Regions from separate parts of the Paenibacillus sp. sgz302115 genome, predicted to be linked through region 3. Evidence: riboswitches for the same ligand, from Rfam matches in the RefSeq annotation. Region 3 holds a riboswitch; each other region holds the start of a gene.

Region 1 (5,974 bases), on a different contig from region 3:
AAGATAGATGACCGCCGCGACAAGGTCTCTACGAGCCGCAGCAAGCTGGAGTCGGTGGAGCGCAAGCTGCTGGAGCAATAGTTCCGGGAGACTAGACCGAAGGAAGAGCGGGCAGGCTGGGGTTAAAGGCAAGGACTATGAGAGAAAGGGTTGCGTTTTTCTCCAGACGCTGTATAATGTATTTTGTTTGACAGAAAAAGTATGCTTTAAGCTGGTGTAGCTCAGGGGTAGAGCAACGCACTCGTAATGCGTAGGCCGGGGGTTCAATTCCCTTCACCAGCATCCTTAAGAATTCAATCATGGCGCGGCTTCCGGGGTTTTGGGGGTCGTGCTTTTTTTGTGGGGAAAAAATATCCATGTTATTCTGAAATACTCGAATAACATGGAAGTGAATTCAATGGGAAAAGGTATATCCCTCGAATACTTTTAGCCCTTCGGCATTTAATACTTTTTCTATTACGACCGGCTTATGTGGACTTTTTTCGATAACTTCCTTACATGAAATCATTATATTACTGCCTGCAATTTCTGCCAGCTGATCATGTGACACACTATAGACTATTTTTCCTAAATTAGACCATACCATAGCTCCTGTACACATTACGCAAGGTTCACAGCTGGTATACAAAGTATATTCATTAAGATCAAAAATGTTGTTCTCAGAGCAAAAAGTGCGTATAAGTCCAATTTCAACATGATGTGTAGGATCACAATAACTATTTATTTTATTTTCTCCATACATTACAATTTCGTTATTTTTTACTAAGATTGCACCGAAGGGTTCATTTCCCTCTTCTCTAGCCTTAAAAGCCATTTTTATAGCTACTTCAATAAATTGTTCATCGTTATTTATCATAAATAGCACCTCCTGTATAACACTACTATAACATTTAGGCGGGTGGCATTTCGCATGGCAAAATCATGGTTAGACCTTTAAAGCACAGTTTACGGACTTTCGGGGAGATTTACATATTGTTCCATATCCAATATACTAAACAGTATTGAGTTCGGAAAGTGCCGACAACAATATGGATAGGGGCGTGAAGAAATGGTGTCGCAGCCAGGTATATTTTTTGGAGGATTTAGTGTATTTGCATTCTTAGTTTGGCTGGTATGCACTGGACTAGGGATCTATGCTTTTGTTCTATTTGTGAAGCTTGCACGCAGAGGGATTGTGGCTTTGGATCTATATAATCATGCCAAAAATCTTGAAATCCGCCAGCGGTATGAGTCCGTTAATAAGGATGGTAATGATGAGCACTAAGAAAAAATCCGTAATCCTATTCACAGCTTTACTGATCTTCATGGCGGCCTTTTTGCAGCCTGGACTTATCTACGCGGCGGTTGACGGAACTGTTATCGACAGTGGAACAAAAGATAGGCTGACAGAGCAATATGGGCTTGAAAAACCGGAGCCGTCAACTTCGCCCTCCCCGGGTGGAATTGATGCGGGAACAAGCGCCCCGGCTTTATTTTTTGTTGCAATGCATAGGATGATTGTTAATCCTTATCTTTATATGATTCCAGAGCTTATACACCATTGGATTCATTGGAATGGGGGAAGCCTACATGCAGAATGAACGGGTGAAATTTATAAATCCTGAAACCTTGCCGGTATCCTCCGGGTACACGAGTGTGGTGGAAGTCAGGAATGCACGGACGCTCTATATCTCCGGACAGATAGCCATGAACAAGGATGGCCAAGTTGTAGGGGCAGGGGATCTGGCGGCACAGACAAAGCAAGTATTTGAAAATATCAAAGGCGCCTTGGAGGCTGCGGAAGCCAGCTTTGATGATGTGGTGAAATTGACGTTTTTTGTGACCGACATTTCCAAAATGCAGGTTGTCCGGGATATTCGGGACCAGTACATCAATACCCTCAATCCGCCGGCCAGCTCAGCAGTTGAAGTCCGCAAGCTGATCAGGGATGATCTGTTGATTGAGATTGAGGCCATCGCCGCCGGGAGCTTATAGAGCTTTGGATTGCATTTTTTGTTAGGGTGAGGAGGCGGCGACAATGAGATGCTTGACGATCCGGCAGCCCTGGGCGACATTGGCCGCTCTTGGAGAAAAGCAATTCGAAACCCGTTCATGGAGAACATCTTATCGCGGTGAACTGGCTATTCATGCCGGGATGGGCATAGACAAGTCCGTGTGCAGACAAGAGCCGTATAAATCGGTATTGGCCCGGCACGGATTCACCGCTGACAATCTGCCCGCCGGAGCCATTATCGCCACATGCCGCCTTACCGAGTGCCATGAGGTGACTCCTGAGAATGCCGGGGAGGGTTGGCCGGGCGGCAATGAATATATTTTTGGCGATTATGCTGAAGGGCGGTTTGCCTGGAAGCTGGAAGGTGCAGATTTGCTTGCTGACCCCATACCTGCTAAAGGACGGCTGAGTTTCTGGGAGCACCCTGTCCCGGAGAGGGAGTAGTATTCTCTTTGGGGAGCTATCCAAGCTGTTTAGTGGTATGATTGGGTTAGCTCGCGGGTAATCTTAGTATATATGTTTTGAAGCGCAGTCTTGCGCCAGGAGCTAATCCGGATACACAGGAAAGGGCGTATGCATAAGGAATGGGAAGTCTTCTTATTGCGTGGCTTTGTATGCTTTGCTTGTTTTTTACGTTTAAGGACAAGGTGAGCCGAAAAATTCTATATCCTGTAGCGCTGATTGTTATTCTTGGCTCGCTGGGCTATTGGAAGGTATTAATGTGATTGTTATCCACTTATGGTCTTGCCGGCTTTTATGGCGGGGCCTTTTTTTGTGAGAAAATAAGGCATTTAGCTGCTTCGCATCCGGGAACTGGAGATATCCAGCTTCAGGTATTTGCGCATATGGATCGTGGCCTGAGTGGCAATGATATGGTCCAGCAGCAGCATCCGCTCATGATACCCCCGGCAGACAAATTTGACCTCCATACCGTCCTCCCGCCGTAGTTGTTCGTAGACCTTGACGCCCCGTGTTCTCATTTCAGCACGCACATCACGCAGATCAGCGGTTGCCGCATTCGCGGCTGTATTAAGAACCTCTATGTAGGGGGCGGGGGTGCGCAGCTCCTTGGACAGAATGGCAGCATCGCGCTCAAAAGCCGATATAATCAGCGGCAGCATAATATAAGATTTGACCAGCGTATTGTCTGTACTCTCCACCCTATGCATGGGATTCATCACCTCATAAAGAGAACGTATATTCGCATTGTAACCCGGCCTTCAAAAAATAATCAATAGTATTTTAAAACAAGTCGATAAATGTGATAAATTTCACAATAAAATCAGAAGAATTATTTTATATTAAAATTGAAATATTAAAGATTGAAGCTTGAAAAAATAAAGCACCTCAAAAGGAGAATTGTGATGATTCATGAAGGAAGTCTCCGCCGTGGTTTGGTATTCGGTTTGCTCCTGAGTATTCCGCTTTGGGTGTCCATGATTGGCTGGATGCAACTGTTATAAAATGCAAACCCGCTATATCCGCATTGCCTGGACACGATAGCGCATATAGCATACATAGATGTCGACAAGAAGAAACGGCTTCCGTTTCTCCAGAAAGATAAGGATAATTTATGGGGTAAAACATATAAATTTTTATCTTTTGAAAAACTGCTGCCGGTAACTTTCGGCGACAGTTTTTTTGCATTATAAGGATGGTTGGACTTCACGCAGCAATGTTCGACAAATAGTTCAAAAAGACTAAATTTTAATAATGAAAATTAGTGGTTTCGAATAACGAGAAGATTACATGAAGCAGAAGAAGCTACCGGATACGCCGTTGTTGAACACTGTTTCAGACTGGATCAAGCTGGTTAATCCTTATGCATGGCGGTTTGCAGCGGATTTTCTCATCCAAGCTTCCAAAAAAATAAAAAGGAATAGATTGACAATATGGAGGTGGAGCGGCTAAACTGACATTAGGTCGAAAGTAACAAATATCATAGACTATCTGAAATTTAAAAAAATCATACGATCATGTAAAACGCAAACCGTTCGAAAGAACGGGACGCAAAGTCAGGAATCTAAAGCCTGCTAGACAGGTTATGATTGTCCGGCCGCCGTGAAGCTAACCCTTCTTGGCGGTCTTTTTGTTGTTATAGTTTTTTCTTGAAATCATAGAGTAATTAATAGGAGGTGCATGCGATTGAAGAAAAAAATGCAAAAGACGGCAGCTCTGCTATTGGCAGGAATGCTGACAGTAGGCAGTGTGATTACTGGGGGATGGGAGGTTAAAGCAGCGGCCAGTATGCCCTATACTCCTACACCGGTTTTGGGGGTAGCCGGCAATTTTAATGCTTTTATCTTTGGGGATTTTACGCAGTCATACGATCAGATTCATGGAAGGCTCGCGGCCGCAGGGAATATTACTTTGCAGGGGTACGGTGTATCCAAGGATGCCCCGGGCGGAGACGTGCTTATCGCCGGCAAGAACATTACTTTTTCGAATGGGACTGTTCATGGAACAACTGTATACGGTGGTACTCTAACGGCTGATTCAAGCACTACACTTCAGGGGGGCTCGCGAAAAGATACACCGATTGATTTCGCAGCGGAGGAGCAGTTTTTGATCGGGCGTTCGAGCGAGCTGGCCGCATTGCCGCAGACACAGCCCTTTGTCAGGGATTATGGAAAAATAACCATCAATGCCCCAAAGCCCTACAATGTTATAAATATGACTGCAGCCGATTGGGCAGCGACCAATAATATGGTGTTCAATATAACGGGGAATGCAACGGTTGTTATCAATGTAAGCGGGACCTCAGTGAAAATCCCGAGCTTTCAAATTGATGGGAGCAATCCCAATAAGGTATTATTTAATTTTTATGAAGCCACTGATTTGAAAATTGGCAACACAACCATTAATGGCACTATATTAGCGCCACGGGCCGAAGTGTACTATGATTATGCGGAACTGCACGGCACACTCATTGCAAAATCGTTCAACGGACATGTGCAGATGCACCATTATCCGTACCAGGGAACGGAACCACCTTTAACGCCAACACCAACACCGAGTGCGACACCGACACCGACGCCAACACCAACGCCGACGCCAAAACCGACGCCGACGCCGACGCCGACACCGACGGCGACGCCAACACCAACGCCGACACCGACACCAACGCCGACACCGACGCCGACACCGACACCGACACCAACACCGACGCCGACGCCGACGGCGACGCCAAAACCGACGCCGACGCCAACGGAAACGCCAAAACCGACGCCGACGCCAACACCGACGTCAACACCAACGCCGACGCCAAAACCGACGGCGACGCCAAAACCAACGGAAACGCCAAAACCGACGGCAACGCCGAAACCGACGCCGACACCAAAACCAACGCCGACGCCAAAACCGACGCCGACGCCAAAACCAACGCCGACGCCAAAACCAACGCCGACGCCAAAACCGACGCCGACGCCAAAACCGACGGAAACGCCAAAACCGACGGAAACGCCAAAACCAACGGCAACGCCAAAACCGACGGCGACGCCAACGCCGACGCCGACACCAACGCCGACGCCGACACCAACGCCAACACCAACACCAACACCAAAACCGACGCCGACGCCGACGCCAACACCAACATCGACGCCGACACCACCGCCGACGCCAAAACCGACGCCGACGCCGAAACCGACACCGACGCCAAAACCGACGCCAACACCAACACCAACACCAACGCCGACGCCGACACCAACGCCAACGCCGACACCAACGCCAACGCCAACGCCGGAGCCGACGCCAACACCAACGCCGACGCCGACACCAACACCAACGCCGACACCAACGCCGGAGCCGACACCAACGCCGACGCCGACGCCAACGCCGACACCAACACCAACGCCGACACCAACGCCGGAGCCGACACCAACGCCGACGCCGACGCCAACGCCGACACCAACGCCAACACCAACACCAACACCAACGCCGACGCCGACACCAACACCAACGCAGACACCAACGCCGGAGCCG
Region 2 (8,536 bases), on a different contig from region 3:
TAAAAATATACAAGCCACCCAAAAGGTAGCCGACACGATTGAAGCACTCTCACAAAATGCCCGCGGCATCACGATGATCACCAAGACGATAACGGAAATCGCCGAGCAGACGAACCTGCTGTCGCTCAACGCTTCCATTGAAGCCGCCCGTGCAGGCGAACATGGCCGGGGATTCGCTGTGGTGGCCCAGGAGGTCCGTAAGCTTGCCGAGGAATCCACCTCCTCAACCAAAGAGGTGTTCAGTCTGGTGCGCAGCATTGAGAGCGACATCAAGCAGGCGATTGAGCATATTGCCATCAACGAGGAAGTCGTTCAGGTACAGAATGAAATGATCATTGAAACGGCTAATATTTTCGCTCAAATTGTGCAAAGCGTTCAATACATAACCGAGCAAATCGCTTCATTCTCTGCTGAAAGCGACCTTATGCTGGAGAGTGCGCTCAGAATTTCCGGGGCCATCGAAAATATCTCCGCAATTACCGAGCAGACAGCCGCAGGCACCGAAGAGGTCTCCGCATCTATGAACGAACAGATCAATGCCCTCAAGTCCGTTGCCGAAGAGACAGAAAAGATGACCCAAGCTGTATTCCAGTTGCAAAAAACAATCCATATTTTCAAATTTTAGGCATCCCCTGCAATGCTGCCGCTTGAGCAAAAAATGCTCATGCGGCAGTTTTTTTGTGTTTACAATTTTCTTGATGTAATATTCACCAAACACTGAATTTTCGCAGTATAAAATGATATTTTCAATTTGCATTTATATCTGTATAAGCTGAGCTTGAAAAATGAATCCAAAGGACGATAATGCCGCAAGGAATGCTTGTACGATTATGATTGGCAACTGGAAGTCTAAGCACTCCCACAGTTCCGGCCATCCTCCGTAATAACTATCAATAGCACCATGGTCCGGCATTTCAAATCCCGTTTGCATTTTAGGACTTTTTCACCTGGGACTTTATTATTTTATTTCCTGCATTAATATTCACTTGACATGCAAATCAATAAATGTCGTTAATCGTTATATTCGTCAAATTTCGAGCTTATTTGATCAAATATATTGACAAAAGCAGCGCTAGGAATATATTGTAAAGTAAAATTATGCTTTATTTCATTAATAAAAATATATTGGCAAAATTCTCCGAAAGGGAATGACGCAAAGCCATGGATCTACAGTCTCATGCTTTCCCGGGACCATGACAGCCAGGTTGCTCAAGAACCGGAACGTCTGTATTATGTTTCTCTCGTTCAACCTGGTTATTTAGCAGCTGCCTGTGCTCCTTCTGAGTGCAGGTTTTCTATTTAAGCTAAATAAATAATAACATTGGGTGGGGTGGATTTTCTGAAAACAGTCGCAGATTATATGGCTCAGGCACTACGAAACCTCGGTGTAACACATTCTTTTGGCATAATCGGCAAGTCTATTTGTCCTGTAGTTCTGAAGATGGTTGATCATGGCATTGAGTTTATTCCCGGAAGACATGAATCCAGTTCCGGGTTCGAAGCCGCAGGTTATGCTCTAAAAACCGGCGGCCTTGGAGTGGCCTTCGGCACCTCCGGTCCAGGCGGAACCAATCTGCTTACCGCTGCAGCGCATGCCAAGGCGAACAACCTTCCTGTGCTGTTCATTACCGGCCATCAATCCATCAAAGAGCTGGGGATTCCCCAGTGCCAGGATTCTTCGAACTATCTTGCCGATCTGGCGGATATGTTCAGACCCGCAACTCTTTTCAGCAAGCTGGTTGAACGCGGAGATCATTTCAGCACCATATTTAATCATGCCATTTCGACGGCTTTAAGCGGTAAACGTGGTCCTGTCCACCTGTGCATCCCTTTTGATGTGCAGACAGAACTCCTTGAAGAGTGCCGGATTGTGATCCCTGAACGGGAAAGTCTGATCAGCCACAGTAATTTCGAGCGGGTAATCACGGCTATCAATCAATCCAGCCATCCCCTCATCATTGCCGGCAAAGGCGTCAACCGCTCCGGAGCGCATAAAGAGCTGGTTCAGCTCGCAGAGACGTTCAATATTCCTGTTGTGACTTCTCCAGGGGGCAAAGGCGCTATTGCCTGGGATCATCCGCTGTATCACGGTCCAATCGGTGTCGGCGGCTGCAAGCATGGCGAAGATTTATTGAACCGCAGCGATTTGTTCATCGTGCTCGGTTCGCGGCTGAGCGATATGACAATCTGCAATCTCAAGGCGGAGAACCATCCGCAAACCTTGATTCAATTTGATGTCGACCCTACGTTTGTCGGGAAAATATTAAACTCTCCTACCATCTCTGTCAGCGGCGATTTGCGTGATAATCTGGCGTTCTACCTGCAGAATATCGATACCAGCAGCATTCCGGCACGTGAACCGGAGACATCCCCGCGTTATACAGAAGAGCTGCCTGTATTGTCCAAGCTTTCTCTCGCTTCGGTAATGAGCACACTGAGCGAACAGCTCCCTTATAATAACACCCTCTTTGTTGATGACGGCAGCCATGGCTTCAATGCCGTGAAATGGTACAACGTGAAGAAACCTGGCAGCTTTGTCTTTGACGCCTACTTTGCCTGCATGGGCAATTCAATTGGCATGTCTATAGGCGCTAAGGTGGCCTCTCCTGAGGAAACCATTGTCTGCATTACCGGCGATGGCTGCTTTATGATGCTCGGAACAGAAATCAACACCGCCGTGTGCAAGAATATTCCGGTCATCTTTATCGTGGTGAACAATATGCAGCTCGACATGGCATTGAAGGGTATGCAAAAAACTACAGGCCGGATTGACGGCACCCTCTTTGAGGTTCCAGTGGATGCGGTAAAATTCGCCGAATCGCTGGGCGCTACGGGCTATAGATGCGAAACTGCAGAACAGTTTACTTCAGCGCTGAATGAAGCAGTTGCATCGAACCGTGTCGCTGTCATTGAGCTGTTGACCGACCGTGACGAAGTGCCTCCTACGGCCCACCGTACCTTGAATCTCAACTAAGAAGAACCATCTGCACCATCACACTATAGGGGGCGTCTTTCGTGAAGAACAATATCAACAGTGGTTTTGAGCATTTCTCCAATCTGTCCGGCGATTATGGCGCCAAGGCGCTGGCTCCGGTTAAAGAGCATTTTCCCGAATTGGCTGAGTTTATTATGGGCAATGCCTACGGCGATATTTTCCAGCGTACTGCTATCGGTTCTGATTGGAAGGAAATCGCCGTCATATCCTCGCTGATTACGATGGGACAGTACGAGCAGTTGGGAGTCCATTACGTGATGGCGCTCCGTGTGGGAATGACCGTGGAGCAGATTAAGGGCATTCTGCTGCATCTGGTGCCGGTTATCGGCGCTCCAAGAGTCATTTCGGCCTTTAATGTGCTGCTCGACACGCTGGAGGAAATCAAATAAGTTCTTTTGCGACAAAATTATACAATATTCGACTTTATTCTTGCATTATAGTTAAAATTATGGTTATATTTAAAGGGAAAATATCCCAAAACAAAGGTTTTAATGTCGATTTTCGACATATAAATATAAGTTTTTTTGAATTTTAATACTTATGCTTCACACAATTTAATTACTTAGGAGAGATCAGCAAATGGGAAAATTTATTTTGAACACCGATTCTGTTAAAAAGGTCATTAAAATTGAACTGGAAGGTACTTTCTCAAACGACGATGGCCTTAAGTCAATCCAGGCTTATCAGCAAACCATCAATCCAATTACACCTGCTGAATATGCACTTGACATTGACTGCAGAAAGCTGAATGTAACCGCTCCTGATGTTGTGCCTTTGCTGGAAAGCTGCTTCGTAATGTTCAAGGCTGACGGATTTGATAAAGTGAGCCTTACTCTGGAAAATAACCCGATCCTCAAAATGCAGCTTGCCCGTCTGGGCCGCAAGGCAGGACTTGAAAACCTGGAGATCATTTCAACTGTTTCTGCTTAATTAAATATTTCCGAAGCAAGTTTTGTTCGAAGAGAAGTATCAGGAAGTTTATTCTCACAAAACTTTGAGGAGGATTAATATGGCCGGAATTCGAATTAAGGACATTGATATCTATCATCCAAGCAAAAAGATTGGCAATGACTTTTTCATACAACATTTTGATGAAAAGGGTATTGATATCCGTGGTCTTCTGGCTACTCTGGGCCGTGAAAGCCGCTACAGCATTGACAGCAAGGATGAAAACTCTCTGACAATGGCTTTTGAGGCCGCAAGCAATGTGCTGGATAAGACGGGACTGACCGGGGCTGATATTGACCTTATCGCTTATGCGAGCCAAACTCCTGAATATATTTTTCCTACGAATTCATTGATGATCCATCGGCTGATCGGCGGAGCATCGCATACGATTTGTATCGACAGCAATGCGAACTGTGCGGGCATGACGGCATCGGTGGAGCAGGTTAGCCGGCAAATGATGGCCAACCCGAGAATCCGCCGGGCGCTGGTCATCGGCTCCGACCATGTTGCACCGCATGCGAACAAAAACGATCCTGTCTATTATGCCAATTTCGGCGACGCCGCTGCTGCACTCATTCTGGAGCGTGATGAGAACTCCGTAGGCTTCATTGATTCCATCTACCAGACAGACACCTGTGTATACGGGAACTCGTTGTTCCCTGCGGAAGGATTGGCTAACCTTGGACGTGAAGGCGTGGATGCGGGAGAGTTCAATGTGAGATTCATTCCCTTTGATGATTCCATTTGTGTGGACGCGGCGTCAGAATCAATTAACACGCTGCTGAGCATCAATGAGATTGAGCCGGAATCCATCAAAGCGGCCTGCTTCTCGCAATTGTCACTGCCGAACATCCGTGCGGTTTCCGAGAAGACCGGCATCGACAACGACGTTGCCGTCTACATCGGCGATGAATTCGGATATACTTCGACTAGCAGCCCTTTTGTCGCTCTGCATAAAGCGGTAACTACGGGACAAATCGAGCGCGGCGACAAGGTCCTGTTCTGGACCGTTGGCGCAGGCTGGCAAAACGTAGCTTTTGTAATCGAGTACTAGAGTTAATGATAAAAGAGCGGCCTGCAAGCAGAATTCTGCTGCAGGCCGCTCCTTTGTTGCTGGCGTCTCCTGTATTCAATTCGGCTTGCTCTTGCTCTCACCGATATCCTTCATGCTTCTCCCAGCCCATAGTGCGCGATACAGCATCCTGCCAGGCTTCGTAACGCCGTTCCCGCTCTGCCTCCTCCATGTACGGCAGGAAGACCTTCTCGGCCTTATTAAAGCGCTCAAGCTGCTCTCTGGTCCAAATCCCCGAGGTCAGACCGGCAAGCAGCGCTGCCCCGAGTGCTGTCGTCTCCGCATACGTTGTCCGCGTAACCCTGCTTCCCAGAATATCTGCTTGAAACTGCATAAGCAGATCATTGCGCACAGCGCCGCCATCAACCCTGAGCCCTGTCAGCGGCATGCCGGCGTCCTTTTCCATGGCTCCGATCACATCACGCGATTGAAAAGCAAGCGATTCCAGTGTAGCACGCACCAAATGCCCCGCTGTAGTGCCACGGGTCAAGCCGAAGACCGCACCTCTGGCATACATATCCCAATACGGTGCGCCAAGCCCAGTGAAGGCAGGGACGACTACAACCCCTTCACTGTCCTCTACCTCCCCGGCCCGCTCCTCCGAGTCCGCCGGTCCCTCAATAAGCCCCAGTCCCTCATGCAGCCATTGCACGGCGGCTCCGGCTACGAACACACTCCCTTCGAGGGCGTAATACAATTCGTCGCCCATGCCCCAAGCTACAGTGGTCAGCAGTCCATGACTGGAGGCAACGGCTTCAGTCCCTGTATTCATGAGAATAAAACAGCCTGTGCCGTAGGTATTCTTGGCGCTGCCGGCCTCAAGACATGTATGTCCGAACAAGGCAGCCTGCTGATCCCCCAGCACGGAACGTATTGGAATTTCTGCTCCGAACCAGCGGGCTTCAGCCGCTCCGAATTCTCCGCCGGACATTCTAACCTCCGGCAGAATAGAGGAGGGAATTCCGAGTTTTTCGATAAGGGGTGCATCCCAACTGCGCTCATGCAGATTAAAGAGCATAGTCCGCGATGCATTCGTAACATCCGTGGCGTGCACAGCGCCACCTGTGAGCTTCCAGATCAGCCAGCTATCAATGGTCCCTGCCAGCAGTTCTCCCTTGCCGGCACGTTCTCTGGCGCCTGGCACATGATCCAGAATCCAGGCCAGCTTGGTGGCCGAGAAATAGGCATCCACAACAAGGCCCGTCTTGGCGGCAATCTCTTCGGCCAAGCCTCTCTGCTTCAGCTCCTCACACTGCTCAGCCGTGCGGCGGTCCTGCCATACAATAGCCGGATATATCGGCTCACCGGTCGCCTTGTCCCAGATCAGCGCGGTTTCCCGCTGATTGGTAATGCCTATGGCGGATATCCCGGATGGCGCCCTTCCGCTTCTGCTGATGGCATCTCTCGCTGCCGCAAGCTGGCTCTCCCAGATTTGCTCCGGGTCGTGCTCTACCCAGCCTGGCCGGGGAAAGGACTGCCTGATCTCATATTGCCCCTGTGAGATCATACGCGCCTCATGGTCGAACAGAATCGCCCGCGAGCTGGTAGTACCTTGGTCTAGTGATAAAATCATAAAGGTGCGCCTCCTAGAACTGGCTTCAAACGCTTAGAATATGTTCCACGATGAACAAGATTAATGTGGTGATTTCAACAAAAAGCACCTCTGCTGTCAGAGGCGCTGTCACACATTGTCTGGCTTTACTGTTTTTCGACAGGGAGCCGCAGGGTGAAGGTGGTTCCTTCTCCCAGCTTGCTGGATGCCGAGACCGTTCCGTGATGTGACTCGACGATATTTTTGACAATCGCCAATCCCAGCCCGGTTCCTCCGGATTCGCCACGCACACGGGCTTTGTCCGCTTTATAGAAACGATCAAAGATAAAGGGGAGATCCTCGGGCGGAATGCCCATCCCTTCATCCCGGATATCAATCTCCAGGAAGCGGCGTCCTTCAAGCACCGTAGAGCGGGCCAGCATCGAGATATCTTTATCCGCTGGCGTGTGCCTGAAGGCATTGTCGAGCAGATTGGTCAGCACCTGCTCCAGCTTGTCTTCATCCGCCGCCTTAAGAAGCAGGGCATCACCTGAGGCATTCAGCTCAAGAATAATCCCTCTCTCTTTGGCCCGTACGGAAAATTTGCGGTACATCCGCTCCAGCAGCTCACCCATATCGACCTGAGTCTTTTTCATATCGGTATGTCCTGCCTCCATGCGGGCAAGATCCAGCAGATCCTTCACAAGACGCCCCATCCGCAGCGATTCATCATGAATAACCTGCACCAGCTCGCTGCTCTCCTCTGGGGAGGAGGCCATTCCATCCAGCAGCGCCTCGCTGTAGCCCTGCATCATCGAGAGCGGCGTGCGGATTTCATGCGAGACATTCGCAACGAAGTCACGGCGCATTTTCTCCAGCTTAACCTCCTCGGTTACATCACGCAGAACAGCAACGGCTCCCCGGATCGAACCCTCGGAATACAGCGGGGCCATATGAACAGACCAGACGCCCTGGCGGACATGTACCTGGGAGCGCTGATCTCCCCCCTGGTGCAGAGTACTGTCGAACAACCGGCGCAGCGGCGGCGGAACCCTACTGCTACCCGCCCCTTGCGGGTACAGCTCGGATTCGCTCTCCGTTTCCCAGCTCAGATCGCTCCAGGTCTCAAGCAGAGCCTGACCATGCGGGTTCGTCAGTATAATCCGACCTTCTATATCAAAGGTGATAACGGCATCGCTCATGCTCCGCAGCACACTGGATAAATGACCCTTTTCGTGGTTTAGGCTGCGGATATTCTTCTCCAGCTCCTCTGCCATGTGATTGAAGGACGTCGCGAGCTGGCCGATTTCGTCACTGGTCACCAGCGTCAGCCTGGTCCCGTATTCACCGCGGCGGATATCGTTGGCCGCTTCAATCACCTGCTGCATCGGCTGGGTTATTTTCGTAAACAGGAATAAGGCGAAGAACGTCGTCAAGGAAAATCCTATCATACAGGCATACATAAACAAGCGTTTGATCGCCCCGGAATTGGCGAAGTTACTGTCGATATAGGGCAGCAGGAAAAGCCCCAGCGTGATTAGCACGACAGCAACCAGACAGATGATCGTGATCCACAGCTTGCCGACAAGACTTCTCCAGAAATTCACCTATTTGGGTACCTCAAGCTTATAGCCTACGCCCCATACCGTGGTGATCATTGCTGCCGATTCCGGTGATACCTTGTTCAGCTTCTCGCGCAGCCGTTTGACATGCGTGTCCACAGTGCGCAAATCTCCGAAAAATTCGTAATTCCACACATCCTTAAGCAGCTCTTCGCGCGAGAACACCTTGTCCGGCGAGATAGCCAAATAATGCAGCAGCTCATACTCCTTCGGAGTGAGGCTTACCTCCTGGCCTCCGGCAGTTACGCGGTGCGCATCGTGCTCAATAATAAGGTGCGGGAAGACGATATTGTTGCTGGAATTGCTCTCTTTAGATAAAAAGGCTGTCGCGGAGGAGCGGCGCATAATCGCCTTTACCCGGTAGATCA
Region 3 (8,536 bases):
CATCCGAATGATGAACATGTCCAGCGCGTGCAAGTGACAATTCCTTCCTTGCTTCGACATTCTTTCATATTATACAGCATAAAGGTTTAGCCCCATATATGCGATAACATACTTTGTAAAAAGCCGTAGCGTAAACTTAACAAGTTCGTAAAAATTAGTGCTCTCCAGCCCTATTTTGCGGTGCTATAATGAAAACGTCTGAAAAAGAGTTTCATTTTTCTTTACAATTCCGAAATTTTCTTAATATTCCGAAAGAAGATGACGTCCATGAACGAAGGCTTACAGGACCGCCTGGAGAAATTCGGCCTGTCTTTATATGTGATACGTGTTACAGTGGCTGCCTCACTTTCCTGGCTCACCGTAAATACCCTCTATCACGACAGCTACTTATATTTCGCCCCGCTGGCCGCGATTCTGATTACGCAGGGGAGCGTCAAGGCCTCCTTTGAAAAGGGCGTTTACCGCATGACCGGCGTTGTGCTCGGCGGAATCGTCAGCATGATTGTGGGCCGCTTCTTCCATGTTAGCGCACTCTCCATTCTGCTGATGCTGCTGATCGGGATCGGGGTTGCCACAGCGTGCCGGATCAATATTCAGGCCATCTCCCAGGTCGGCGTAACTTCTGTTCTGGCACTTACCTTCTATAATGGTCATTATATCGAGTGGCGTGTAGCCGAAACGCTGATTGGAGTAGCAATTGCTCTGATCATCAATATGATTATCGTTCCGCCCAAGGGGTTCGTCAAGGTAAAAAGCTTGGCACTGGAAGCAAGCCTGCTGCTGGCAGATGCCTTGAGCGGCCAGGCGGATGGCGGAAGGGAATCAGCTCAGGCTTCAGACGCGCTGGGACGCTCCGCAACACTGCTGGGCAAGAGTGAACAGCAGCAGAAGGAGCTTCATTTTACTATTACCCATTATCAGTGCCGCAGCGAGCTGCGCGGACTATCACAGGCAACCAGGCATCTCAAGAAAATTCATTCCTATGTAAAAGAAATCCGCACAGACATCACGCTGCTGCCTTCGCATTATGCCGCAGCCGATTGGATGGCTGCGGTCGTAACAGCCACCGCAGACTGCATCGCCCTCTATGGCTCCAAGACCTTGTCGGATGCCGAATGCCAGCGTTCACTTCCCGAAGCGCTGCACAAGGCCCGCGATCTTCAGCTCTCCTGTTTCTCCGAACTGCAGGGGCAATGCTCCCTGACCACCCTGCGCGATCTGGGTGCGGTCTTCTCCCACCTGAACCGGGTGCTGGAAGAAATTGAGCAGGCTGACTATCTGGTGATGTCGGCCGCACCGGTGAAAGCCAAGTCTGAAGCCGCACAAGCCGTGCGTTTCACACAAAAGGGACTCTCCCACAAGCTGTAAGCTTAGGGAGCGTCCTTTTTTTCTTTTCCCCCCAGCTTCCTCCACCCTCCTAATTTATGTCAATAAATCAACAATTATCTGCATTTTTCATAATTTATGTCCGGATTCTATTATTTCAGTTGAAAAATAGCTACTTTAGTACTAGAATTAATGTTGTTTGAAGAAGTTATTTTTGAACTCAATACCAGTATTGACCACTTTTGTCGATAACAGTCGATTTAGTTTGCCTCATGTTGAGTGTATATCATTGATCTATTCCTAAAAGCAAACTGCCCGAAAGGACAGGACGCAAAGCTATGGGCTTAAGAATGCATCAACACTGCATTTATGGTCGCCAGGCTGCCAATAGAGACACCATCAGGTCGGCTTCACGGCTCCATGATGTTCTTTTCTGTACAGATGACATTGATTATACGAAAAGCGAGGTTACACGAATGGCGCAGCATATTATGGAACGGTCACGGTATGAGTTCTTTGCTTCCATGCTGCTTGGGAGGCCCGATCTCCTGAAACTTTACTCTGTGGATGCTCAGGCATTTACCGGGACAGACAGAGATAAGAACGGTGTCATCATCATCCAGAACAACGAAATTTTTATCACCTCACCTCTGCCTGGCGGCAAGCCGGCTGTAATCTCCGCTCTCCATCCTGTAATCTTGAAGATAAACCAGCAGACAATAACAGCTCCAACTCAAGTCACCGCCTGCGATCAAATAAGCTGGGATATTTGCGAGAAGCCGCAATACCAGATTACCGTATCCGATGACAAGCTCAAAGTATACTTTACACTTTACCGTGCTGAAAAGTACGCCTGGAACCTGGTCAACACCCCTGCCTCAGCCAATGTTACTGTGCGGGCCGAACTGAACCGTGATGTGGTGCTGTCCACACTTTCAATAGAACAGATTATAGCCGGCTTTGAGAAAAGCCCCCTCATAGGCAATCTTAACATTCCGGCACTTTACGAAGAGCTGAATAACCCTACATATCTTCCTGTATGCATTGCCGAAGGCAAAGCTCCCGTTCCCGGCACGGATGCCAGTCTCGAGCTGCTGTTCCCGGAGAACCTGGCGAATGAATTCAACCGGGGAGAGCAGACGGCAAAAGAAACCGGACACCAAGGATCACCCGCTATCCGGGAAGGTGAGGTGTTCGCCCGGAAACTGCCTCCGCAGGAGGGGTTGCCTGGCTTTGACGTGTTCGGATATGTGCTGCCGCCACCGCCGCCGCAGGACATTACACTTATAGCCGGAGCATATGCATCGCTGCAGCCAAGCGGTGAGATTACTGCCCAACGTAATGGCAGACCGCGCATAACGGGAAGCGGAAGCTTCGTCAAAACCATTGATTTTCCCGAAGCTCATATTATCCCTGAGGATGGCGAGCCTGCGGCCGGCACAATTATGTTCCCCGGTGATGTGGTTGTGCTCAGAGACATAGAACAACATACAGTGATTGAAGCGTTGGGAAACGTCTACATATATGGTAATGTTATTGGTTCTACAATCACTGCGACGGGCAGCATTTTGGTCCGGGGGAAGGTTGTGGACAGCGGGCTGTATGCAGGGGCGTTCGGTGTAATCCACAACCGCCTGTGCAGCTTCTCCAAGCTGCTCATGCAAGAGGTCGGCGGGCTTAGAGAAGCTGCCCGGATGCTGGCGGAGACCGTCGAGTCGGTGCAGCGAACCGTGAAATACGGACTGGTCGTCTTGCTCCTGCTGGAGAATAAATACAACCACCTTCCAGCTATGATCAGTAATCTGCAAGAGCTGCTTGCCGGGATGAGCCCTGCCTATCCGCAGGATACCGAACCGCTTAAGCGCATGCTGGATATTTTCCTGCATCCCGGCCGATTTACCAGATTCTTTACGGATAACGTGCTGAGTTCCTTCGAGAAGCTGCTCATGGATTTCTATGACGGAATCGCCTTTTTGCAGGAAGAGAACGTTCGTATTGATATTGCCGGGTCTCATGGCAGCATCATCAAATCCGGCGGCAATCTGCATATTCACGAGGAAGGCATTACGAAGAGCAAGCTGTTCTCCTCCGGCAATATTTATTTCGAGCGGCAAGATTCGGCCTGCGAGTACTCTACCGTGGAAGCAACAGGAGATATCACCGCACAGAGAGTTGGCCAGGATTCGGCTTCTGCATCCGCGCTGCTGGCAGGCGGGAAAATTACAGTCCGCAGAATCTGCAACACCTCAGTAACCGTTGGCGAATATTCTGCAGCGATTACTGCACCGGAGGAGGGGCTTGAGTTCACAGCAGAAAGCCTGCAGCAGAGAAATCAGGCCGACACAGCTTCCCCTGCCGCTGATTGACAAGGCCGCTTTTTCAATATGTGTGGAGGTATTTATAATGAATAATTCATGGTTTACCGTTCAGCAAATTGATGAAGCCACCTTCGCAATTAGTGAATACGGGCATTGGGAGAAGGTGCATTCCTTTCTGCTGCTGGGGCAGGAGAAGGCAGCGCTGATCGACACCGGACTCGGAATCGGCAATATCAGAACCATCACCGACACCTTGACCCGTCTGCCAGTTGAGGTTCTTACAACACATGTACATACGGACCATATTGGGAGTCACGGGGAATTTGAGCGGATTTTTGTTCATGAGGGGGATCTCGATTGGCTGATGCACGGCATCAAGGGCCTGTCCATCGAGCAAATCCGCCGGGACATCAGCAGAGATATTACCCAGCCGACGCCAGACGGCTTCGATCCGGAGACCTACAAGCCTTTTCAGGGAGAGCCTGCAGGATTATTGCACGATGGAGACAGGATTGATCTGGGCGGAAGAACCTTGACCGTATATCATACGCCGGGCCATTCTCCGGGTCATGTTGCTTTTTTTGATGAGACTCATGGATTTTTGTTTACAGGCGATCTGCTGTATGACGAGACCCCGATCTATGCTTTTTACCCTTCGACCAGTCCGGTGGATTTGGTTCATTCACTGGAACGAATAGCAGAAATTGAGGGTGTCCGCACAATCTATGGTTCACACAACACCCTTGGCCTTGACCCGGAGATTTTAACGGAAGTGAAGCGGGCGGTGCGGTTGCTGCGGGACAATGATCTGGTCCGTTTCGGTACCGGCCTCCATACATTTAATGGATTCAGCATACAGTTCTGAGTTCGTGCAGGCTCTCTAATACTGCGGTCTATCCATGTCGAACGTCCGGCCGATGGCCGCATAGGTTGCTCCAGCGAGACGGCTGACCGGCTTCAGCTTCGCTGCATCAATCCGCCCGTTATGAATCAGTTCATCCTCCACGTAGAAGCCCAGCACTTCACCGATAATCATATCGCAGTGTCCCAGCTCCACATGCCGCGTGAGGCGGCATTCCATCGCGATTTTGCACTCTGCAACACGCGGAACCTTGACCATTTGCCCCGGAACCGGTGTTAACCCGGCCAGCTTAAGCTCGCTGATGCCTTCCGGCGCGTTAATGGAGGTGTGGTTGATGGCGGCGATATTGTCCTCATCCACGATATGCACCACAAACTCCCCATTGCCAAGAATATTGCTTGCCGTGTGTTTCATCTCTCCACTAGACTTCCGCACACAAGAGAACATAATCATCGGCGGCTCATCGTTCACAATATTAAAAAAACTGAATGGCGCAGCATTCACGACCCCCTGCTCATCTATTGAAGTAACAAAGGCAATCGGTCTTGGGATAATGCTGCCGATCAGCAGCTTGTAATTGTCGTGCGCGGTTTGTTCAGCAGTGCGGATATACATAAAGCACCTCCATTTTAATTGGGTACACGTTTCACCCTTCGGCTTATCCTTACATTAACCAGAATAATGCTGCTCACGATCAGCACCATGCCGATGATCAGATTCAAGGTAATCCGCTCATGCAGCAGGACCACACTTGAACCGATAGAAATCAGCGGAATCAGAAAAGTGAACGAGCCAACCTTCCCCGCTTCTCCCTCCTTGATTAGATTGAAGTATACCATCCAGCCCAGGGCAATGACAAAAACCGAGATGAATAACGTGTTCACAATAAAAGCCATGTTCCAGGTAATCGCCGACCAGTTCTCGGTGGCTGATCCGGCTGCCAGCAGAATGATGCCGCCTATCGTAATCTGCATCGCTGTCATCCACAGCATATCAACCCGTGCGGCATTGCGTTTCGTATAGACAGTCGCCAGAGCCCAGCTTAGCGCGCTCGCCAGAGCCAGCAGAATACCCGGAACCGAGATGCTGCCGGTAAAGCCGCCGATACTGAGCGAAGCCACCCCGAGAAAGCCGAGCAATAGACCCGCCAATTTCAGCCCGTACATGCTCTCGCCCAGCCACATCCAGGCAAAGATGCCCAGCAGCACGGGCTGCAGGAAGACAATGGCCGAGAACAGGCCGGAAGGTACATACTGCAGGCCGATGGTCTGGAAGCCATAATAGAAGACAATACTGAGAAAAGCCGAAATCAAATAAACCGGCCACAGCTTGCTGAAATGCAGCTCCTTCCGCTTCGGAAACGCGGCGGCGATGAGAATCACACCGGCGATAACCGTGCGGATGCCGGCAAACAGCAAGGGCGGGGCGTAATTTAAGGCGATTTTGGAGAGAGGCCAATTGATGCCCCAGACTATGACCAGGAAGATAAGCAAAGCTATGGTTTTCTTCTGCTGCTGCATTGATTCACCTCTTGTTCTATTTTCATACCAATGATACAGTAAATATAATCATAATTGAAATGCATAATACTCATGAGGGGCATACCGAATTCGATATGAATAACAACCAAATTCGTCTGTTTGTCAAAATTGCTGAAACCGGAAGCTTCACCAAAGCCGGGCAGGACATGAATATGACCCAGCCTGCGGTTAGCAGGGCCATTTCTGCGCTCGAAGACGAGCTGGCGGTGAAGCTGCTGCTACGCGACCGTCGCAGCGGCCTTATGCTTACCGATATCGGCAAGCGTATCCTCATTATTTTCCGGGAAATTATCATCGGATATGACAAGGTGGAGCAGGAAATCGCTGCCGAAAAAGGACTGGAGAAGGGAGTGATCCGTATCGGGGCTTTTCCGGTCGCGGCTGCCCAACTGATCCCGAGAATAATCCGCTCAATCAGCGCCAGATACCCCGAGATCGAAATCAGTCTGTCCGAAGGCACGGTCGCCGAGGTGAAGGAGTGGCTGGCAGCGCGTGTGATTGATGTCGGGTTGATTATTCCGCCGGATGACGAGTTCGATACCGTCCCGCTCTTTCGTGAGAAGCTGTACGCTGTGCTTCAGGACGACCACCCGCTCCGGGATAAGCATGTCATCTGCGTGAAGGACCTTGAGGACGAGCCGATGCTGATCTGCCGATCCGGCTACGAGCCTCCGGTCGTGGACTTATTCCGCAGAGGCGGCAGCAGCCTGAAGGTGAAATATGAGGTCAGCAGCTTCCTTACGGCGCTGAATATGATCAAGGAAGGGCTGGCAGTCGGCGTAATGTCCCAGCTCTCGCTGCTCTCCTTGCCGACTAATGTGATCATCCGGGAGCTGTCTCCCTATGCTTACCGGGACATTCATCTTGCCGTTAACTCTCTGGATGAGCTTTCGATAGCCGTCAAGCTGTTCATGGACACCGCTCTGGAGCTTTCCGGGAATCCGGAGACCACCGTACCGTTTGTGACTCAGGCGAAAGACCACTAATTACAGGAAGAGGAGTGCATTCATATGAAATACAATCGTTTGGGCAACAGCGGACTGCAGGTTTCCGCACTTGGACTTGGCACCAATGCCTTTGGCAAAAGAGCCGACGAGCAGACTTCAATTGATATCGTCCATGCCTCGCTGGACCAGGGCATTAACTTTATTGATACGGCTAATATTTATGCCGGCTCCGAATCGGAGAGAATCATCGGGCTGGCGCTTGCAGGCAGACGGCAGGACGCTGTGCTCGCCACCAAAGCAGGACTGCCGAAGCACGCAGGCCCGGGGGGAAGCGGCTCTTCCCGCCACCATCTGATGCTGGAGCTGGAAGGCAGCTTGCGCCGTTTGAAGACAGACTACGTTGATCTGTACCAGATTCATACCTTCGATCCTTATACACCGCTGGAAGAGACGCTGCGCACACTTGACGATATGGTCTCCTCAGGCAAGGTGCGCTACATCGGCGCTTCCAATTACGCAGCCTGGGAGCTGATGAAGGCGCTAGGAATCAGTGAAGCGCGCAACCTGGTCAAATACGTCTCGATTCAATGCAGCTACTCCCTTGCAGACCGCACACCTGAGGTCGAGCTGCTTCCCCTCTGCCTGGACCAGGGCATTGGCATCATTCCCTATTTCCCGCTTGCCGGAGGCATTCTCACCGGCAAATATGCCGGGAACGACGCTCCACCCGCTGGCTCCCGGGCGGATACCGATCCAAGCTTCAACCGGTTCCTCACTCCTGAGCGAATCGAGCTCGGCAACCAGGTAAGTGAAATCGCCGGGGAACTGGATACCTCCCCCACGGCGCTCTCCTTAGCCTGGCTGATGACCAGACCCGCAGTATCCACCGTGATCGTCGGGGCCACACAGGTAGCGCAAGTGCAGCAGAATCTGCAGAGTGTCTCCGTACAGTTGGGTACGCAGACGCTGGACAAGCTGGAAGAGACCAGCCGCAGCTTCCGCAACGGCGAGCCGTTCGCCTTCTACCGGCTGCCGTAAGGGCTGCGGTTGGGGCGACCGGTTGGGCGGGACGGGCGTCAACAACGGCATTTTTGCCGTTGTTCCGTCCGATTCCCGCTGGCGGTGCCCAACAACGGCACTTCTGCCGTTGTTCCGCCCAGTTCCCGTTGGGGGCGCTCCAACAACGGCATTTCTGCCGTTGTTCCGCCCAGTTCCCGTTGGCGGCGCTCCAACAACGGCATTTCTGCCGTTGTTCCGCCCAGTTTCCGCTGGCGGCGCTCCAACAACGGCATTTTTGCCGTTGTTCCGCCCAGTTTCCGCTGGCGGCGCTCCAACAACGGCATTTCTGCCGTTGTTTCCGATCAAACCGGCCAAGCGCGCCCCTAGCCAAAAAAGCGATACCCCAGACAAAGTGGGGTATCGCTTTTGGCTTTTTGGAGATATAAGCTTCTTACACCGCTGCAATAAATTTCTCCATATCCTCTTTTACAGTTGTGATTCCGCTGATGCCGAAGTTGTCTACCAGTACCTTCGCCACGTTCG
Region 4 (8,536 bases), on a different contig from region 3:
ATGACGGCGGTAGCCGATCAAGTCAATCAGGAAATCCTTCTTGAACTGGTTGCGGTAAGCGCAGGCCAGCCGGACAGCCGCAATGCAGGCCTCGGGATCATCCGCGTTGACATGGACAACCGGAATTTCGTAGCCTTTGGCAAGGTCGCTGGCATAATGGGTGGACCGGGAATCCTCGCTTTCGGTCGTAAAACCAATCCGGTTATTGACGATAATATGCACCGTGCCGCCGTTGGTGTATCCACTCAGCTTGCCGATATTCAGCGTCTCAGCAACAATGCCTTCACCCGGGAAAGCAGCATCGCCGTGCATCAGCACAGCAATAGCCTTGTTAGTATTAAGCTTTGGCAATCCCGCCGTATTCCGGTCCTCCTGGGCCGCGCGAGTGAAGCCTTCAACGACAGGGTTGACGAATTCCAGGTGGCTCGGGTTGTTAGCCAGCGTGATCCGGGTACGTACCGTCTCCCCTTCACGGACAGCCCGGTCAGCGCCCAGATGGTATTTGACATCTCCGGTCCAGCCATAGTTGATCCCCATGGAGCCTTCGGACGGGAACAGCTCCTTGTTCGGAGAATGGTGGAATTCCGAGAAAATAATTTCATAAGGCTTGCCCAGAATATGCGCCAGCACATTCAGCCGTCCACGGTGGGCCATGCCCATCAGGATATGCTCTGCGCCATCATGTGCGGCAGCGCGGACAATCTCATCAAGCATCGGCACCAGGGCGTCATTGCCTTCCAGGCTGAAGCGCTTCTGGCCGACAAAGGTTTTGTGCAGGAAGGTTTCGAACTGCTCCACTTGAATCAGACGGTTCAGCAGCTCCTTGCGCTCACCGCTCGTCAAGGGTGCGGGCGAGCTGGTGGACTCTGCCTGGCTGTTCAGCCAGCGCAGCTCCTGCTCTTCGTGTACATGCCCGAATTCGTAGGCTATGGTCCGGGTATAGGCCTGGCGCATCCGGTGAACGGCATCCCAGGCGGTCTTGACTTCATCCGGTGCGTTCTCCCAGATCAGTGATGCGGGCAGCGCGGTCAGGTCTTCGCGGGTGAGGTCATAGGTTTCGTATTCCAGCCATTTCGCCATGGGGTTGTTCCCCCGGACAAGCGGGTCAATATTAGCGGCCATATGGCCATATATACGGATATTGGCAATCAGCTTGGAAGCTCTTACGGCTTTTCTAAGCCACTCCGTATCTCCCGAAAGCGCAGGCTTCGGAGCCGGCAAAACATCTGGGGTGAGCGGAGGAGGTCCGTACACCGTAAAAAGCTCGCGGTAATGATGCTCTACTGAAGCGGGGTCCTTAACAAACTGTTCATATTTTTCCTGAATGTAGCCCAGATTGGGTCCGTGATATTTACTCCAAATGGTTTCGTTATAGGGCTCTTTGACTGCCATGAATGCATCCTCCCAACGGATGAACCCCACGTGCGGCACTAGGCGTCAGCGCCCGGTGGAGCTGCAATGTTTGCGGTTTCATTTCTCATCTTATTGTGCTACTTTCGAGGCGTGTAATCAATTCATACTTTCGTGCAATCCGTTCGCAAAACGGCATGATTCAGCCCATGAATGATGAATAACGGATATCGTTTACTATGATGCAATTCATGGTCAGTCTCACAAGCTTTATTACCCGGACAAAGCCTTGCAAAAAAAGCTAATCTTTTGCACGACTTAGCAAAAAAAAATCCGAAAATCGACACACTTCTTCTGTGAGATTCTGTATAATGTTATTGCGGGTAACGGTTACATTAGTTTCTAGCCAGATCCTTTCATGTAAAGGGTCCAGTAAAGGGTAAACCTGCTGAAAGGCAGGGGCACAAAGTCTCGGGTCTAATGTAGAAATACTACGACGGCCGGACTGCCTGGGGACGCAAATATTCTAGGAGGAGATATCTTGGAAAAGTCCAACCAGGGGAATAACGGAGAACTGCAGACAGTTGATCTGGATTTAGAATGGGTGCATTTGCTGATGTCGGCCAGGAAGGCGGGCATCGGGGCGGAGGAGATCCGCCGGTTTTTCAGTGAGAAAGCATTGGGCGAGAAGGCATTGCAGGTCATGTAGGGCGTTTTCGATGCAGGGATATATACGGAAAAGGGCACAGCGGAATCCGCTGTGTCCTTTTCTGCAAATATGAGAAAGTATAAGTATCACACTATACTGTATCCTTATATTTCTCGAACTATTGATCCTTCTGCTCCAGCCGCCATTTTTGATAATCCAGAAACTCTTTGAATTCCCGTTTGCTTATGCCTGAGGCCATAGCTTCCTGAACGAGCCGGAACCATTCGCCGTCCAGGGGCGGCTCTTCCGTATCTGCGGGCTCGCCATAGAGGAGAGTATGGATGGAAACCTGAAGCGCATCGGCGATTTTTTCAATGAATTGAATTGAGGGGTTGGATTGAATATTTCTTTCAACATTGCTTAAGTATGATTTCGCCACATCAGCCTTGTCAGCCAGCTCGGATAAGGACAAGCCTTTTTCCAGACGGAGTTGATGGATGCGGCTACCCATATTATCCGGCACGATTAAACGCCCCTCCGCATTTTTTGTTAACAGTATAACAAATTTTCGCATAACGGACAAAAATCAATGCTTCAGCAAAGCGGTGAGCAGGAAGAAAAACGGCATACCCCGCCCGGATGAGGGAGGATACGCCGTTTTTGCGCGGGATGAGGCTTATTTCAATTCACCGGGGCCTTGTTTGGCGTTGAATGTCCAGGTGAGGGACAATTTATCCCCCTGGAACACGTTCTGATCCTGACCGTTGTCGACAAATACGAAGGCTACCTTGAACACCTTGGATTGTCCGGCACTGATGCCGCCAGGGATTGCGCCTGTGCTGATCAAATCATAGTTTGACGTATTTTTCAAATCCTTGAGCGAAATCTCTCCGAGAACATAATTGGTAATATCGCCGCTGACATAGGTGTCTTTCAGGAGCTTCACTTTAAAATGATCCCCGAGATCCTGCGCACCGTTATTCGTTCCTGCATCGGTTACTGTGTATGCACTGGCGAGCTTCAGCTCTTTGATATCCAGTGTTCCGCTGTTCTGCAGTGTGAAGTTGCGCACCGCAATATCGCCTGGCTTGAGGTTGCTGAGATTAACGATCTCCGTTGGAATGGTATTCAGGTCCAGCGTGCCGGCAGCAAAGGTTGCTGTACTCTGCGCAGTGTCGCTGAAGTAAGCGAAGGTGCCTCCCCCGATCAAAGACAATCCCAAAGCTGCCGACGCAATACCGAAGCCCAATGTTTTTTTAATACCCATAATGTAAACCCTCCTCGATTATTTTATTTGTGTGTGCTTATTTAAACTCGCCGGCCCCTTGGCTGGCTTCGAAGTTCCAGGTGAGCTTCAGCTTGTCGCCCTGGTAGTAGTTCTGCGGCTGGAAGGTTTCCTTGAAGGCGAATTGCACAGTCAGCTTATCCTCGGTGCCTGCTTTAATTCCTGATTTCTCGCCGCCCAGGATAGTGCCGAGTATCTTTCTGGCGACTAGATCGGGGGTTTCGCTCTCCAGATCGGCGAGTGAGATCACCAGGATTTCCGGCTGTCTTTTGTCGTTGTTATTCAGGAAGGTAACGATAATATCATCCTTGAGATTGTGGTTTCCGTTGTTGTTGTTCGTATCCGTCACTACGGAGGTGGTCTTCAGCAATACCTTGGGAATATCCAGCGAGCCGTCATTTTTCAGCTTGAAATCTCTGGTGATCAAATCTCCCGGCTTCAGATTGCTGAGATCGACGATGACAGCGGGATCAGAAGTCAAACTTAGTGTTCCGTTGTTAAAAGAAGCAGAACTTGTTGCAGTGTCGCTAAAGTAAGCGAAGGTTCCCCCGCCGACCAGGGTCAGGCCAAGCGCTGCCGAGACAACGCCGAGGCCCAGTGTTTTTTTGATGTTCATTTGTTCATCCCTCTCTCAAAGTTCTTTTTTGTAATAGGCAGAAATCGTTATCTATTGTGCTCCGCGTTTCGTAAACGGGAGAGGACAACCTGTCATTGCAGCGCTTTGGGCAAAGTCTCTGAACCTGCGGAACCTGCGGACCCGGTGTTTTTCTTTTCCAGTGCGGCAACAGCCTTCCAGGAGGTGAAAAGCGCGTAGAGGAGCAGCAGCAATCCCGGTATGATCATCAGCATCACGCTGCCTGCCTTGGAAACCGCGAAGTTAATTGCATATCCCACGTAAGGAACGGTTACTCCGGTGTATTGCCCGACGACATTGGTCGAGCTGACGGTTGCTGAATCCGCCGCGTCGTTATTATCGCCTTTGGTAGTATAAGTAGCTTCGCCTGTGGCGCTGTTAACAGTGGCATCCACAATGCGGTGGGTGATCAGGAGGTTCTCCTGATTAATGAACGTAATGACGTCTCCCTTCTGGAAACGGGCCGTATCGCCGCCCGGCTTGATGGCTACAATGGAACCGGTATGAATGCCTGGCTCCATGGAGCCGGAGAGGACGGTCTTGATCTGATAGCCGAAGAAGGCTGGCTCGCCGCCGGAGGCTTTGGAGATCACGACGGCAACCACCAGGAGCAGAAAGATCAGAAACATCAGCGTGGATAATGTGGTGCTGAGTATTTTTTTGATAGACATTTTTATTCGCCGCCTTTACTGGATTCGGGATCTGGGGTAGGCGCAGGAGTAGCTGTAGGAGTAGGAGTAGGAGTAGTTGTAGGGGCATCCTGTACCGTATGGTCATCTTTAATAACAGCTTGATCTTGATCGGAAGTTGCTGTCGGTGTCGGTGAGGCTTCTGGAGCACTATTCCCGGGAGTTGCTGTCGGGATCGGTTCATGGCCCGGCGTCTCAGCGGAAGGCTTGCCGTCTCCCTGGTCTGGTGAAGCGGCCTTTTCTGTAGGAAGCGGCTCCTCCTTGTCTCCGTCCTTCGCTGGTTGCTTGTCTTCAGGAGCTCCCACAGCTTTGTCTCCGCCATCCTTCGCGCCTTCTTCCTTCTGCTTGAGCGCTTCGGCGGCTTCTTCCTGCTTTTTCTTTTCCAGTTCGAGACGTTTCTTTTCTTCGGCCAGGGCCTTTTCCTGCAGCTTAGCTTTTGCGTCCGCGATTTGTGTCAGATGATTCTGCAAACTGCCCACTGCGGAGGACAGGCTGCTTTTGGTGGCGGTCAGATCCGTATTCAGCTGCTCATAAGTGGCCTGCAGCACGGTAGATACATCGGAGTCCGCATCATATGCCTTGGCTATGAAGGAAATAATCGGCTCTTCAGCGGGAAACCCGAAGCTTTCCTGGCGCAGCAGCATCCGGTCGGGATTGCCCTCCGGCAGTGTACTGCCGATTTGGCGAATGGAGCTGAGATATTTCACGATTCCGTTCAAAGCACCGGTCAGTGATTCGGACAAAATCCCGCTGTGACCGGCGCTTAGCTGAAGCTGCTCGAAAGCCTGTGCGTCACGGATTTCCAGACAGTTCGGTTCGAGATTAACCATGTAACCGCCAAGCTGGTTCAGGATTGCCGCTGCGCTGCTTACTTCCTGCAGAATCTGCTGCCAGACTCCGCTATTCAAGCTGAGTTGATTGTCTAATAGGGTCATTTCGGAATTTGCGGCGGAAATCTGTTCGTTAATGCGGGCTGCAGCCTGATCAAGCTCATCCGCTGACATCTCATTGGTGCCTGATGGAGCACTGTAATCTCCGGCGGTGCTGTAGCTGTGAAGAGAAGCTTTAAGTTCGATGATTTTCTGGATATGCCCGGCGAATGCTGACAGCAGCTGCTCGATCTGATCCGGGAATACGGAGCACAGCTCAATGGTGCTATCCTGCTGCTGGGTTGTTGTGTACTCTCCGTAGGTACTGCCGACCTGGCCGGAGGTATAGAGCAGAAGAACGGATGCAGCCATACCGGATTGCAGCATGCGCAGACCGATTTTACTATGTTTTCTTTTACGCCGTTTGGCGGATCTGGGGTACAGAGGCGGGCCCCCCTCTCATGACTTTCTTTTGTGGTTCGTTATTATCGTTCTTAATTAAGAACGATATCGTAAGCAAATCATACACTGGCTGCCGGGTAAAAAGAAAATGTTGATTTCGTCTGAATGTTCGCAATAAAGCACAAAAATGGCTATTTAGCGGCTATTATCTGGCGATATCGCTGATTTTCGCAAAATGTTCTTTATAAAGAACATTAGGTGTGGTTGGCGCTATATAGGTGGATGTATTGTAACGTGGAGCAGTGGGGGGAGAGGAGGTGAAGTGTATGAGGCTTATGGTATAACGGCAAAGAAGGCGAACGAAGGCGGGTGAATAACGGCAGAAATGCCGTTAAATTAGATGTGAGCGGCTGAGGGCGGTGGAACAACGGCAGAAATGCCGTTAAATAGGGCGATAATGGCCGAGAGGCGGTGAATAACGGCAGAAATGCCGTTAAATCGGTTGCGGGCGGCCGAGGGCGTGGAAATAACGGCAGAAATGCCGTTAAATCGGGCGTGAGCGGCTGAGGGCGGTGAAACAACGGTAGAAATGCCGTTAAATGGGGCGTGAGCGGCTGAGGGCGTGGAAATAACGGCAGAAATGCCGTTAAATGGGGCGTGAGCGGCCGAGGGCGTGGGAATAACGGCAGAAATGCCGCTATTTCCGCCGTAAGCGGCCACAGGCCAACCAGCAACGGCAGAAATGCCGTTGCCGACACAAACGAGGCCGCCCCATACGCAAATGGGGCGGCCTCCACAAAAAGCTAGCTCAAGGCAGCTTCCCGCCGCGCGAGCTGACGTACAGGTCGTACCATTCCTTGCGGGACAGCTCCAGCTTGTCCGCATCCCGGCAGGCGGCGATCCGCTGCGGGTTGACCGTACCGATAACCGGCTGGATTGCAGCCGGATGAGTCATTAGCCAGGCGAGCACAATCGCTTCAGGTGTGGTGCTCTTCTCCTCGGCCAGCGTCTTCACCATGGCCGCTGTGTTCACGATATTGTCCGGCTGCCCTTCCAGGGAGCGACCGCTGAACATTCCCTGGGCCAGCGGGCCCCAGGCCTGAAGCTGGATATTCTCTGTGCGGCAGTGCTCAATGGTACCCTCCGGAAAGGTGATGTCCTTCCAAGGCTCGCGGTTGACGCTGATTACAGCATCGAGCCAACTGATCTTGGCCAGGCTCATGTGCAGCTGATTGACGATGAACGGTTCATCGCAGTAAGCCTGCAGCAGCTTGATCTGGGCCGCACTCATATTGGAGACCCCGAAATGGCGCACCTTGCCAGCGGACTTGAGCTGGTGTAGCGCCTCGGCTACTTCCTCAGGGTCCATGAGCGGGTCGGGACGGTGAAGCAGAAGAATATCAATGTACTCTGTACCGAGCCGCGAGAGGGTTCCGTCGACGCTGCTCAGGATATGCTCCTTGGAGAAATCAAATACATTGGAGAGGTCGCCCGGCTCCATCAGCCGGATTCCGCATTTGGATTGAAGAATGACTTCTTCGCGCAGGCCCGGACGGTCTTTGAAAATTTGTCCGAACACCTTCTCCGCCTTCCCGCGGGTATAAATATCGGCATGGTCAAAAAAGTTAATCCCGATCTCAAGCGCGGCTTCCACCGCCTCGTGTCCCTGCTTCACATTTTCGGCAGTAATCGGTTCGTGGTCCCAGCCTCCGCCAAGGCCCATGCATCCCAGGGCAATCCGGCTGGCGGGAATTCCTCTTTTGTTCAGCGGCAGCGTTTTCAGCACTAATATCCCTCCATGACAGAGTAATTACGGCTCAGAGAATATTGTACAACTTTCGCATCCGGTATGGTGTTTTTTTGTCGCCGGAAGAACATGGACTTACTCTCACATGAACTTGTGTGACTGAGATGGAATTTCTCCACTTCATCCCGCTGAGTGACCTCCCCCGGGATGGTTAATGGGAAAAACTCCACTAGCGTTGCATAAAAGCTAACATTGATCGAATGGTATAAACTAACTGTCCGTAAACAGAAAAAAACTCTATTGTAAGAAGGTAAGGCACGTTGTCCATACCCCCTTACAAAGGAGCCCCTAATGGATAACGTTAATGCAAATTCAGTCATACGTCAATTCGTATCTTTACTTCCGGTCAACGTTCTGAACCGGACCGTGTTCGATTACTACACTAAAAAGCTCACCGTGATGAAAAGTATCTTCATTTTTGTTGCCGCCCAGTTGAATCGCTGGTCTTCATACAGCGAAATCGAAGCTCAGATCCGTGCACAAACCGAACTACAGCGTCTATTTCATCTGGATAACATCAGTGGCTCGCAGTTATCCCGTTCCTTGGATCGGCTACCCACCGAACTGCTCGAGTGGCTCTTTCAGCAACTGGCCCTGCGTGCCAAACGGCGGACAGCATCTCTAGGCGGAGTTTCCAAAACCATTGGTAAACTGAGTCTCATAGATGCTTCCACGATTTCGTTGCCGCTGGGTTTGGGGAATTGGGCACAGGTGAGTCGTAAAGCCAGTAGCGTCAAGATGCATCTGCGGCTCGTCGTCGCCTCACCGGATACCGTTTTTGCAGATGCCATGGTGCCCACGACAGCCAATGTTGGCGACCGGGCATGTGCCGTCGAGCTCGTCATTCCTTC

What was found. Region 3 has a riboswitch for cyclic di-GMP ahead of AC0LWN_RS12335 (flagellar assembly protein A). Riboswitches for the same ligand answer to the same signal wherever they lie in the genome.
Region 1: another riboswitch for cyclic di-GMP. It lies ahead of AC0LWN_RS29715 (choice-of-anchor A family protein); the one in region 3 lies ahead of AC0LWN_RS12335 (flagellar assembly protein A).
Region 2: another riboswitch for cyclic di-GMP. It lies ahead of AC0LWN_RS19695 (thiamine pyrophosphate-binding protein); the one in region 3 lies ahead of AC0LWN_RS12335 (flagellar assembly protein A).
Region 4: another riboswitch for cyclic di-GMP. It lies ahead of AC0LWN_RS21650 (anti-repressor SinI family protein); the one in region 3 lies ahead of AC0LWN_RS12335 (flagellar assembly protein A).

The regions. Positions count from the first base shown of each region.
Region 1 covers NZ_JBVYOK010000029.1:56,643-62,616, forward strand. Annotated here, with positions in the region: gene AC0LWN_RS29675 (MTH1187 family thiamine-binding protein) at 1-81, shown strand, start outside; tRNA gene AC0LWN_RS29680 (tRNA-Thr) at 211-282, shown strand; gene AC0LWN_RS29685 (nucleoside deaminase) at 395-856, opposite strand; gene AC0LWN_RS29690 (hypothetical protein) at 1,049-1,264, shown strand; gene AC0LWN_RS29695 (hypothetical protein) at 1,254-1,580, shown strand; gene AC0LWN_RS29700 (RidA family protein) at 1,570-1,974, shown strand; gene AC0LWN_RS29705 (ASCH domain-containing protein) at 2,018-2,437, shown strand; gene AC0LWN_RS29710 (YhjD family protein) at 2,785-3,162, opposite strand; cyclic di-GMP riboswitch class I at 3,968-4,057, shown strand; partial or broken gene AC0LWN_RS29715 (choice-of-anchor A family protein) at 4,139-5,974, shown strand, end outside.
Region 2 covers NZ_JBVYOK010000011.1:7,936-16,471, forward strand. Annotated here, with positions in the region: gene AC0LWN_RS19690 (methyl-accepting chemotaxis protein) at 1-625, shown strand, start outside; cyclic di-GMP riboswitch class I at 1,118-1,213, shown strand; gene AC0LWN_RS19695 (thiamine pyrophosphate-binding protein) at 1,331-2,974, shown strand; gene AC0LWN_RS19700 (carboxymuconolactone decarboxylase family protein) at 3,016-3,384, shown strand; gene AC0LWN_RS19705 (hypothetical protein) at 3,575-3,925, shown strand; gene AC0LWN_RS19710 (3-oxoacyl-[acyl-carrier-protein] synthase III C-terminal domain-containing protein) at 4,005-4,997, shown strand; gene glpK (glycerol kinase GlpK) at 5,095-6,588, opposite strand; gene AC0LWN_RS19720 (HAMP domain-containing sensor histidine kinase) at 6,714-8,153, opposite strand; gene AC0LWN_RS19725 (response regulator transcription factor) at 8,154-8,536, opposite strand, start outside.
Region 3 covers NZ_JBVYOK010000005.1:82,551-91,086, forward strand. Annotated here, with positions in the region: gene AC0LWN_RS12330 (FUSC family protein) at 268-1,368, shown strand; cyclic di-GMP riboswitch class I at 1,622-1,715, shown strand; gene AC0LWN_RS12335 (flagellar assembly protein A) at 1,803-3,692, shown strand; gene AC0LWN_RS12340 (MBL fold metallo-hydrolase) at 3,730-4,509, shown strand; gene AC0LWN_RS12345 (flavin reductase family protein) at 4,525-5,121, opposite strand; gene AC0LWN_RS12350 (DMT family transporter) at 5,136-6,026, opposite strand; gene AC0LWN_RS12355 (LysR family transcriptional regulator) at 6,122-7,033, shown strand; gene AC0LWN_RS12360 (aldo/keto reductase) at 7,058-8,032, shown strand; gene hcp (hydroxylamine reductase) at 8,445-8,536, opposite strand, start outside.
Region 4 covers NZ_JBVYOK010000013.1:18,990-27,525, reverse strand. Annotated here, with positions in the region: gene AC0LWN_RS21655 (2-oxoglutarate dehydrogenase E1 component) at 1-1,392, opposite strand, end outside; cyclic di-GMP riboswitch class I at 1,779-1,863, shown strand; gene AC0LWN_RS21650 (anti-repressor SinI family protein) at 1,892-2,059, shown strand; gene AC0LWN_RS21645 (helix-turn-helix domain-containing protein) at 2,178-2,510, opposite strand; gene AC0LWN_RS21640 (TasA family protein) at 2,676-3,266, opposite strand; gene AC0LWN_RS21635 (TasA family protein) at 3,304-3,900, opposite strand; gene sipW (signal peptidase I SipW) at 3,993-4,589, opposite strand; gene AC0LWN_RS21625 (hypothetical protein) at 4,592-5,848, opposite strand; gene AC0LWN_RS21620 (aldo/keto reductase) at 6,687-7,664, opposite strand; gene AC0LWN_RS21615 (IS4 family transposase) at 7,977-8,536, shown strand, end outside.